DNA from 3 places in the Pantoea sp. X-Soil-ISGK-285 genome. Region 3 is predicted to be linked to each of the others. Evidence: predicted binding sites of a transcription regulator. Region 3 holds the regulator's gene; each other region holds the start of a gene.
What was found. Region 3 encodes CRP, which controls carbon source genes, mostly activating them, when cyclic AMP is high. Its sites were predicted from a motif close to ATGTGANNNNNNTCACAT; they were not measured.

Region 1 (3,278 bases), 1.7 Mb from region 3:
GTTATGTGGTCAGCAGCCGCTATATGCGCTGTGCCGATGAAGATGGGGTACTGTTTGCGCTGCAATCGCCCGATTACAGCGCGCTGTCACTGCTGCGCTACTGCCGCAACTTCCTGCGGTCACTGAACGAGACGCTGGCGGGTTACGATCTGGCGGCACTGAAAGCGCGTCTTCTGAGCCGGGAAGTGGATCAGCCACTGGCGTGCTTACGCGCAGACAATGGCCTGGCAGAACCGGATGCGGCGCAGATTGAGGCGCTGACACTTGCGGATCTGCAACAGCTTCACCGCACGCTGATTCAGGATCGCCGCCGCTGGCGGGTGCTGTTTACCGGCGGCGAGAATGTGTAGCGCCCGGTATAAAGTTGCTGAATTTATTTGAAAATTACCGACAAATCTCTTCACTGTCTATTCCGGGCGAACTGGACCACACTCAATTCACTTTGTCCGCATAAGGAATTGACCGTGAAAAACTTCAAACGTATTGCACTGCCCCTGTTAGCCGCTGCCACCCTCTACGCCCCGTTGTCTCAGGCTGAGGCGATGCACTACCAGCTGAATCCTGAGCATACGTCGGTGATTGTTGCCTGGAACCACTTCGGCTTCTCAAACCCTACCGCTGATATCCCTGATGCAACCGGTAACCTGGTGTTTGATAAAGATCATCCAGAGGCATCACGTGTTGACGTGACCCTGCCAGTCAGCAAAATCGACAGCCACGTGGCTGCGCTGACCAAAGAATTCAAAGGCGCTGAGTACTTCGACACCGCTAAATATCCGACTGCGACCTTCCACAGCACCAAAGTGGTGGCGAAGGGCGACAACAAATTTGATGTTGAAGGCAACCTGACCCTGAAAGGCATCACCAAGCCAGTAACGCTGCACGCGACGCTGAATAAGCAGGGCGAGCATCCGATGGTGAAAAAGCAGGCGATTGGTTTTGATGCCACCGGCACCATCAAGCGTTCTGACTTCAAGCTGGACAAATATGTCCCAGCGGTAAGCGACGAGGTCACTCTGACTCTGTCTACTGAAGCCTACGCGAAGTAAGTTTTTTGGGGCGTAGCGGCTTGCAGCTACGTCCCTTATTCGTTTTTTCTGCGCCTTCTTCCCCTCTGAAATCTATTCTGCCCGCCTGTTTATCTGTCATAAAATAATCCGGATATCTCCTCATCAACTATTTTCTGAACGCTTTATCTGGCCCGGAACCGGGAAAAATGAGGCGAAAGTCACAAATTTGCAACAGCACGGAATAAGCCACTCTGTGCCGCTGTGTGGCGAAATAAAATTCAGATGTCTTCTGAAATAACTCATTGATTTATATCGTTTCACTCTAATCGGCCTTCCCGCGAATAGTGTGATTTTGATCTCAAAAACCGCCGTTCAGACACCCCTGTCAATAACTCCGCCCAAAAAATACCGCTCGTAACTGTGATCTCCTCTGCAAATAGCAACCCCACGAACCGGAAGAATGGCCCTCAGCAGATTAAGACAGCGAGGTGAGGGAAATGCGAATTGGAATGGTGATCAGTGGCGGTGATGTAACCGGCATTAATAATTTTGTCTTCCAGTTAGGGCGTCTGACGCAGGCGGAGATCGTGATATTTGATGGTGGCATTCCCGGCCTGCTGGCAAATAACCATCGTGATATCAGCCAGCGTGATCTGCTCGACTTTTCCATCGCCTCAATTCCGGTTATGCAATCGGGACGCACGCAAAAGAAACTGGTGCGCAGCGAATATGAATGTATTGCCCGCCAGCTGAAAAGCGCCCGTATTGAAGTGTTAATTATGGCGGGCGGAGACGGGTCGCTGCAATTTCTCCATACCCTGTCGGAGTCTGGCGTTAATTGTTTCGGCGTCGGCATGACCATCGATAATGATGTCTTCGGCAGTGATTACACCCTGGGTTTTTCCACCGCCTGCGAGCAGGTATTAAAAGAGGTCGCGAAACTGCGGAATACCGGGCGCGCCTTACCTGGCCGGGTATTTATGCTGGAGTTACTCGGCGGCTACTGCGGCGAATTAACCCTGCAGTCGGCGATTAAATCCAATGCGGACATTGCGCTGATCCCGGAGTGCCAGATTCCTTTGCCACAGCTGGCGCAGCGCATCACCCGGCGGCTGGCAGAGCAGAACAGCGTGATCATTCTCTGTTCAGAAGGCTACACCCGCGAATATTCGCCGGGTTTTCAGGGGGCTATCGACACCTTAATCAAACAGCTTGAGCCGCTTATTGGCGTACGCGTCCGTAAAACTATCCTCGGTTACGGGCTGCGGAATGGTGATCCCACCTGCGAAGAGATTTATCAGGGCACCATTATGGCCAGTGAAGTGGTGCGTTGTATTCAGTCAGGAATGCGGAATAAAGCGGTCATTATTAACGGCAGCAATAAACCGATTCCGATTGATTTAATAAGCATGCAAAAACGCCTGGTCGATATTGACGGGCACCATTACAAACTCGCTAAACAACTCAATATATTGTGAGGAGAAAACCATGCTGAAAATATTATGTGTCTGTGGTTGTGGCTTAGGATCCAGTTTTGCGATTGAGATGAGCGCAAAAGCGGTTTTAAAAAAACTGGAGATTGAGGCCGATATCGATCACACCACCATTTCAGAAGCGAATGCCTTTAAGTCGGACATGATTCTGACGCAAAAAGCCTTTGCCGATGTGTTAAATGCCGACGCCAGTCCGGAACAGATTAAGCGGGTCATTATTCTTAACCGGCTCACCGATAAAGCGGAAATAGAGCAGAAGATCCTGGCCTTTTTAAAAGAACGCAACGTAAAGGTCGCCGCCCATGAATAGTGTGATCGACTTCCTGGTAAAAGATCTGCTGGGGCAGGCGTCTATTCTGATCGCCTTTATTGCCCTGATTGGTCTGCTGCTGCAAAAGAAATCCGCAGGCAAGGTGGTGGAAGGCACCTTTAAAACCCTGCTCGGCTTTTTAATTATGATGGCGGGTATCAATATTATTGTGGGAACCCTGACGTTCCTCAATACCATTTTTACCCACGGCTTTGGCATGCGCGGCTATATCACCGATGTTGCCGCCATTGCCGGGCTGGCTAACCGTGAGCTGGGGTCTGAAGTGGCACTGACGCTGCTGGTGATCTTTATCGTCAATATCATCATCGCGCGACTGACGCCCTTTAAGTACATCTTCCTCACCGGCCAGGCCCTGCTGTGGATGGCGACGATTGGCGCGGTGATTGGCTATAAAGCGGGGCTGACCGGTCTGCCGCTGATCCTGACCGGCGGTATCTTTGGCGG
Region 2 (3,278 bases), 980 kb from region 3:
TGTCTGTCTGCGGGCGCTATCTTCGCGCCTTTATCATCATTTATCTCTGTTTATACGCCGGAATCGGCATCGCCTCGCTGCTGCCCATCAAACTGCCCGGCAGCATCCTTGGGATGTTAATTCTGTTTGCCCTGCTCGCCTCGCAGATCCTGCCGGTCAGCTGGGTTAAACCGGGCTGCCATCTGCTGATTCGCTATATGGCGCTGCTGTTTGTGCCGATCAGCGTCGGGGTGATGAGCTACACCGATATTCTGACCGCGCAGTTTGGCCCTATCGTGATCTCCTGCGTCGTCAGCACCTTCCTGGTTCTCTCTATTGTTGGCGTAAGCGCCCACCAGCTTCATAGTCGCCGTCCGGCCGGGGAGTCAGGCGATGAGTGAAATATGGTGGTCACTGCCACTGACCCTGGCGGCATTTTTTCTGGCGCGCAAACTGGCGATACGGCTGAAAATCTCGCTGCTTAATCCGCTGCTGGTCGCGATGGCGATTATTATCCCGATTCTGCTGCTGTTGCAGCTGCCCTATTCGCGCTATTTCGCGGGCAGTCAGATTCTTAATCAGCTGCTGCAACCGGCTGTTGTCGCGCTGGCACTGCCGCTGTATGAGCAGATGCATCAGATCCGTGCCCGCTGGAAATCGATTATTGGCGTCTGCTTTATCGGCAGTGTGACCGCCATGACCTCTGGCACCGCTATTGCTCTGTGGATGGGTGCCACGCCTGAAATCGCCGCTACCATCATTCCTAAATCCGTTACCACGCCCATTGCGATGGCCGTCTCCGGTTCGCTGCACGGCATTCCCGCCATCAGCGCCATCTGCGTGCTGATTGCCGGGGTACTGGGTGCGGTGTTCGGACATACCGTGCTGAATCTGCTTGGCGTGAAATCTAAAGCAGCGCGCGGACTGGCGATAGGTAACGCGTCGCACGCCCTCGGCACAGCACGCGCCGCTGAACTCGACTATCAGGAAGGGGCATTCAGTTCACTGGCGTTGGTGATCTGCGGCATCATCACCTCACTGCTGGCGCCGTTTATTTTTCCGCTGCTGCTGCACTGGTTTGGCTGAAAGTTTGCGAGAGATCTCGCAAAGTTGAAACATGCAACACAGGTTACATTGTCAGAGCGATGTGGATCACATATAAACCGGTGACTGGCACATCGCCCTGCTGAATCTAATGAGGCTCACATGCAATCCCGTTTCCTCTCTGCCTTTGAGGCATTGCCGTCAACGCTGCAAACCGCACTCTCTCCCCTGCTGGACGATCCTGGCTTTCAGGCGGTGCTGAGCGCCGACCAGGTCGCCTCACTGCAGCAACAGACACAGATGGATGCCGATGCTCTGGCGCTGGCGCTGCTGCCCCTGGCGGCGGCCTGTGCCGTTGCTACCGTGTCGCATTTTAACGTCGGGGCTATCGCCCGTGGCGTCAGCGGCAACTGGTACTTCGGGGCCAACATGGAATTTATCGGTACGCCGTTGCAGCAGACGGTTCACGCCGAGCAGAGCGCCATTACCCATGCGTGGCTGCGTGGCGAAAGTCAGCTTGAGACGATCACCGTTAACTACACACCGTGCGGTCACTGCCGTCAGTTTATGAACGAGCTGAACAGCGGTACGAACATTCGCATCAGCCTGCCACAACGCGCGATCAGCACCCTGGCAGATTATCTGCCGGATGCCTTTGGACCGCGCGATCTGGACATCACGACCTTCCTGATGGACAGCGTGGATCACGGTTATGTAGCCGAAGGCGATGAACTGGTGCAGGCCGCGGTTGCCGCTGCCAATGCCAGCCACGCGCCTTACAGCCAGTCACACGCCGGTGTTGCGCTGCTGACCGCAACCGGCGCGATTGTCACCGGGCGCTATGCGGAAAATGCCGCCTTTAACCCGAGTTTCCCGCCCCTTCAGGCGGCGCTGGTCCTGCTCAACATGCAGGGTGGCGATGTTCGTCAGATAAAAAAAGCGGTATTAGCCGAAGTGGAAAATGCCACGCTAAGCCAGTTCGCCGCCACACAGGCGACGCTTAAGACATTTGGTTGCGGTGAGCTGCTACAGGTGACGCTGTACAAAGCATAACCCGCTGTCAGAGAGGCCACAGTTTTGTGAGCTTTTATGAACAAACGCTGTACTTCTGCGGGAAATTTCATAGGATCTGGCGCCAGAATTCACGTGATTACAAATTACTCTGAATAATTCAGGTTGCAGGATAGCAGCACGGTCGTGAATGTTTTAGCAGCGGTTCCCCTGCCGCTGCCAGGCCTGCAGTCTGAGCTATAACGGGTAAGAAAACTGGCGCTACCTTTCCGGCGTGACGCCAGACAACACTGCAACCGGAGCATTACCGCATGGAACTCGACTACGAAAGTAAACGCCCGCTGTATATCCCTTATGCTGGCCCGATTTTGCTGGAATTTCCCCTGCTGAACAAAGGCAGCGCCTTTAGCATCGAAGAACGTAACGAATTCAACCTCAACGGTCTGCTGCCAGAAGCAGTGGAATCGATTGAAGAGCAGGCGCAGCGTGCCTGGCGTCAGTTCCAGGACTTCAAAAACAATAACGATAAGCATGTCTACCTGCGTAACATCCAGGACACCAACGAAACGCTGTTCTACCGCCTGCTGGATAACCATCTCGAAGAGATGATGCCCATCATCTACACCCCGACCGTCGGCGCAGCCTGCGAACACTTCTCTGAAATCTACCGTCGTGCGCGTGGCGTGTTCATCTCCTACCCTAACCGCGACCATATCGAAGATATGCTGCAAAACGCCACCAAGCAGAATGTGAAGGTGATCGTGGTGACCGATGGCGAGCGTATTCTGGGCCTCGGCGATCAGGGCATCGGTGGTATGGGTATCCCGATTGGTAAGCTTTCACTCTATACCGCCTGTGGCGGCATCAGTCCGGCTTACACCCTGCCGGTGGTGCTGGATGTGGGTACCAACAACCAGCAGTTGCTGAACGATCCGCTCTATATGGGCTGGCGTCATCCGCGCATCACCGGTGAAGAGTATGATGCGTTCGTGAACGATTTTATTCAGGCCGTTAAACGCCGCTGGCCGAAAGTGCTGTTGCAGTTTGAAGATTTCGCCCAGAAGAATGCCATGCCGCTGCTGAACCGCTATCGCGATGAAGTCTGCTGCTTTAATGATGATATTCAGGGCACTGCCGCCGTAACCGTGGGTACGCTGATTGCCGCCAGCCGCGCCGCCGGCAGCCGCCTGTGCGAGCAGAAAGTGGTGTTCCTGGGCGCCGGTTCCGCAGGTTGTGGTATCGCT
Region 3 (3,278 bases):
TCTGGCTGACGAACATGATGGTCATCAGGATCCAGTAGGGTTTGGGGATGTTGAAGAACAGAGCCAGCGCGCTGCCCAGCATCAGCATCACCGCAAAGCGGCCGGCAGTGCGCAGGGCCGATGAGCGGAACGAGAGATAACTGCGCAGCGCCGGTAACAGCGGCAGACGGCGCTGGCGGTCAGCCATCAGATCGCGCTGATAAAGGGGTTTCTGGGTGCGCAGAACCCGCGCGATGCGGTTGAAGTGGTAAAGGCAGAAGTTACCCACCGGATTGTCGGGATGCTGATGGGCGATTTTCTCCAGCGCGCCGAGCTGTTTATCCATCGCAAAGCGATCGGGTAGCTGGTGATAGAGAATGTTATCCGCCAGCACCCGCAACCGGGCCGAGATGGTTTTGGCATTCCAGCGGATCACCGCTTCGGCGTGGCTCTGTTCGACCAGCTTCTGCACCTCTTCCGGCCGATGCAGGCTGACCGAGATATGTTCCTGCAGATCCAGCGCCACCTGAAAGGCGCGCGTCAGCCGTTTATGGCTGTGATCGCGGCTTGCCGACAGCATATGCATCTGCTGATAACAGGTGTTAATCAGATCGACCACTTTCTGCTGACGAGCCAGCAGCGGCGGCAGCGCCTTTTCCGGATCGGTCAGCTGCGTCAGCAGGGTATATTTTGCGTCGCAGTAGTTAGCCAGCTCGCGGTAGATCAGGCTCAGGCTTTCGCGCATCGGCTGCTCTTTCCACAGCCAGAACCAGAACCAGTTAAAGAGCCCGTACCATAGCGTGCCGCCGATATAGAGCAGCGGGGGAACATAGATTGGCATGCGGCCAATCAGGCTCAGGGTAAAGATGGCGGCAATCAGGGTGCCGGGCAGCAGACGGCCATGCAGCGGGCTGATCTCCCCGGTAACGCCGAGCAATAAGGGCATAGCAAACAGGATCAGCGGCAGCGGAATAGCATGCAGGGTGAGCCACTGCATCAGAAAGCTGCCGAGGGCAAACAGGCTGCCGCCAACAATCAGGCGTTTGAAGAAGCGTTTATGCGGGGTATCCAGACCGGCGATGTTGCAGCAGGCGGGCACTAATGAGAACAGCAGACCTTTTTGCAGGTCGCCAGCCAGCCAGCCCAGCGCCACCGGCAGACAGAGCACCAGCGTTTGCCGCAAGGCGTAGTTAACTTCAGGATGGTAAATAATTCGACGCCACATCGGCCCAACACAAACAATAACGGCGTGATGTTGCCATCACGCCGTGGGTGACAGGAATTAGCGGGTGCCGTAAACGACGATGGTTTTGCCGTGTGCGGAGATCAGGTTCTGATCTTCCAGCATCTTCAAAATACGGCCCACGGTTTCACGTGAACAACCAACAATCTGGCCAATTTCCTGACGAGTGATTTTAATTTGCATGCCGTCGGGATGCGTCATGGCATCTGGCTGCTTCGCCAGGTTGAGCAGGGTCTGTGCAATGCGTCCGGTTACGTCGAGGAAAGCGAGGTTACCCACTTTTTCAGACGTCACCTGCAGGCGACGCGCCATCTGCGATGAGAGTCGCATCAGGATGTCAGGGTTAACCTGGATCAGCTGACGGAATTTCTTGTAAGAAATTTCCGCCACTTCGCACGCGCTTTTCGCACGTACCCAGGCGCTGCGCTCCTGGCCTTCTTCGAACAGGCCAAGTTCACCAATAAAATCGCCCTGATTCAGGTAGGAAAGAATCATCTCTTTGCCTTCTTCATCTTTAATCAGAACCGCAACGGAACCTTTCACGATGTAGTAAAGCGTTTCTGCTTTTTCACCTTGGTGAATCAGCGTACTTTTGGATGGATACTTGTGAATATGGCAATGGGACAGGAACCATTCGAGTGTAGGGTCTGTTTGCGGTTTGCCGAGAACCATTCGCTATTATCCTCTGTTGTAATCGTGCCCAAAATACAGGGGGCAGTTTTCCCTGTCAGGCGGTGAAAGCTTCAAGCGTTTCCATTTCAGGAAATTATTCGGGCCGCATCAGGCGCAGTGCGCATCATCCTTCCCGGCTTCGTCATCGGGTGACGAAAAATATTTTCAGCACTGTTTGTAGCACAGCTTTTGCCGACTGTCTTCTGTTGTCTCGCTTCAGCTACGGGCGGATTTCTCTGGATTGCTGTTTACCAGGCGAAAGCGTACTCTGGCGACAAAACAGCGTATTCCGGAGCAAAAATCATGCAGGCAAGAGTGAAATGGGTAGAAGGGCTGACATTCCTCGGAGAATCCTCATCCGGCCATCAGATACTGATGGATGGAAATTCGGGTGATAAAGCGCCCAGCCCAATGGAGATGGTGCTGATGGCGGCGGGCGGATGCAGCGCGATTGACGTGGTATCAATTCTGCAAAAAGGCCGAAACGATGTGGCTGATTGTGAAGTAAAACTGACCTCAGAACGTCGTGAAGAGGCGCCGCGAATCTTTACGCACATCAACCTGCATTTTATCGTGAGTGGCAAAGCCCTCCAGGATAAAGCGGTCTCACGCGCTGTGGATCTTTCTGCTGAAAAATATTGCTCTGTGGCCATCATGCTGGGTAAAGGCGTCAACATTACGCATAGCTATGAAGTGATTGAGCTGTAGTAGCCGCAGGGGTTATTGCAGACCTGCTAACTTCACTTCCAGTATCTGATGCAGGTTGCTTTAGGACTGTGCCTGGGCCGGGAATCCGCTTTGATACTGTGCCTGCGTATTGAACAGGGTCAGAGCGGTTTGTGTCGGTCCGCTGTCAGACTGTGCCTGCGCTGGGAACCGGGTCAGATCGGAAAGTCGCTTAAGCCAATCCCTGGCCGCTCGGCCCGCGCCGTCCCTGGCGCGGGACGCTTTCCTCTTCTGACCCGGTTCCCTGCGTGTTAAGCTTTTTCGCTGCTGTCAGATTCATCCTGCATTGGCATTGGCATTGGCATTGGCATTGGCATTGGCATTGGCATTGGCATTGGCATTAGTCTGGAAAGGCCCTTTTGGCCTCTTACTCTATTCGTTTGCCTTCCATCAGCCGCTTCACCAGCGGACCCATGATCAACTCCATCGCCAGACCCATTTTGCCGCCAGGCACCACCAGCGTATTGATGTGCGAGATAAACGAGCCCTGCAGCATCGCCAGCAGGTAGGGGAGGTCGATATCTTCCAGCGCCTGGAAGTGGATCACCACAAAGCTCTCATCCAGTGACGGAATAGCGCGGGCAGCGAACGGGTTTGAGGTATCGACGGTCGGGACGCGCTGAAAGTTGAGGTGAGTGCGTGAGAACTGTGGTGTGAT

Region 1: the regulator CRP is predicted to act here: its motif matches at 1,355-1,372, upstream of AC6I8B_RS09680 (6-phosphofructokinase).
Region 2: the regulator CRP is predicted to act here: its motif matches at 1,120-1,137, upstream of cdd (cytidine deaminase).

The regions. Positions count from the first base shown of each region.
Region 1 is NZ_AP035938.1:2,021,176-2,024,453, forward strand. It holds gene pqqF (pyrroloquinoline quinone biosynthesis protein PqqF) at 1-350, shown strand, start outside; gene AC6I8B_RS09675 (YceI family protein) at 465-1,049, shown strand; gene AC6I8B_RS09680 (6-phosphofructokinase) at 1,508-2,488, shown strand; gene AC6I8B_RS09685 (PTS sugar transporter subunit IIB) at 2,499-2,813, shown strand; gene AC6I8B_RS09690 (PTS sugar transporter subunit IIC) at 2,806-3,278, shown strand, end outside.
Region 2 is NZ_AP035938.1:2,736,593-2,739,870, forward strand. It holds gene AC6I8B_RS13015 (CidA/LrgA family protein) at 1-380, shown strand, start outside; gene AC6I8B_RS13020 (CidB/LrgB family autolysis modulator) at 373-1,065, shown strand; gene cdd (cytidine deaminase) at 1,186-2,076, shown strand; gene AC6I8B_RS13030 (NAD-dependent malic enzyme) at 2,346-3,278, shown strand, end outside.
Region 3 is NZ_AP035938.1:3,713,893-3,717,170, reverse strand. It holds gene AC6I8B_RS17605 (YccS/YhfK family putative transporter) at 1-1,204, opposite strand, end outside; gene crp (cAMP-activated global transcriptional regulator CRP) at 1,262-1,894, opposite strand; gene AC6I8B_RS17595 (OsmC family protein) at 2,198-2,602, shown strand; gene AC6I8B_RS17590 (phosphoribulokinase) at 2,988-3,278, opposite strand, start outside.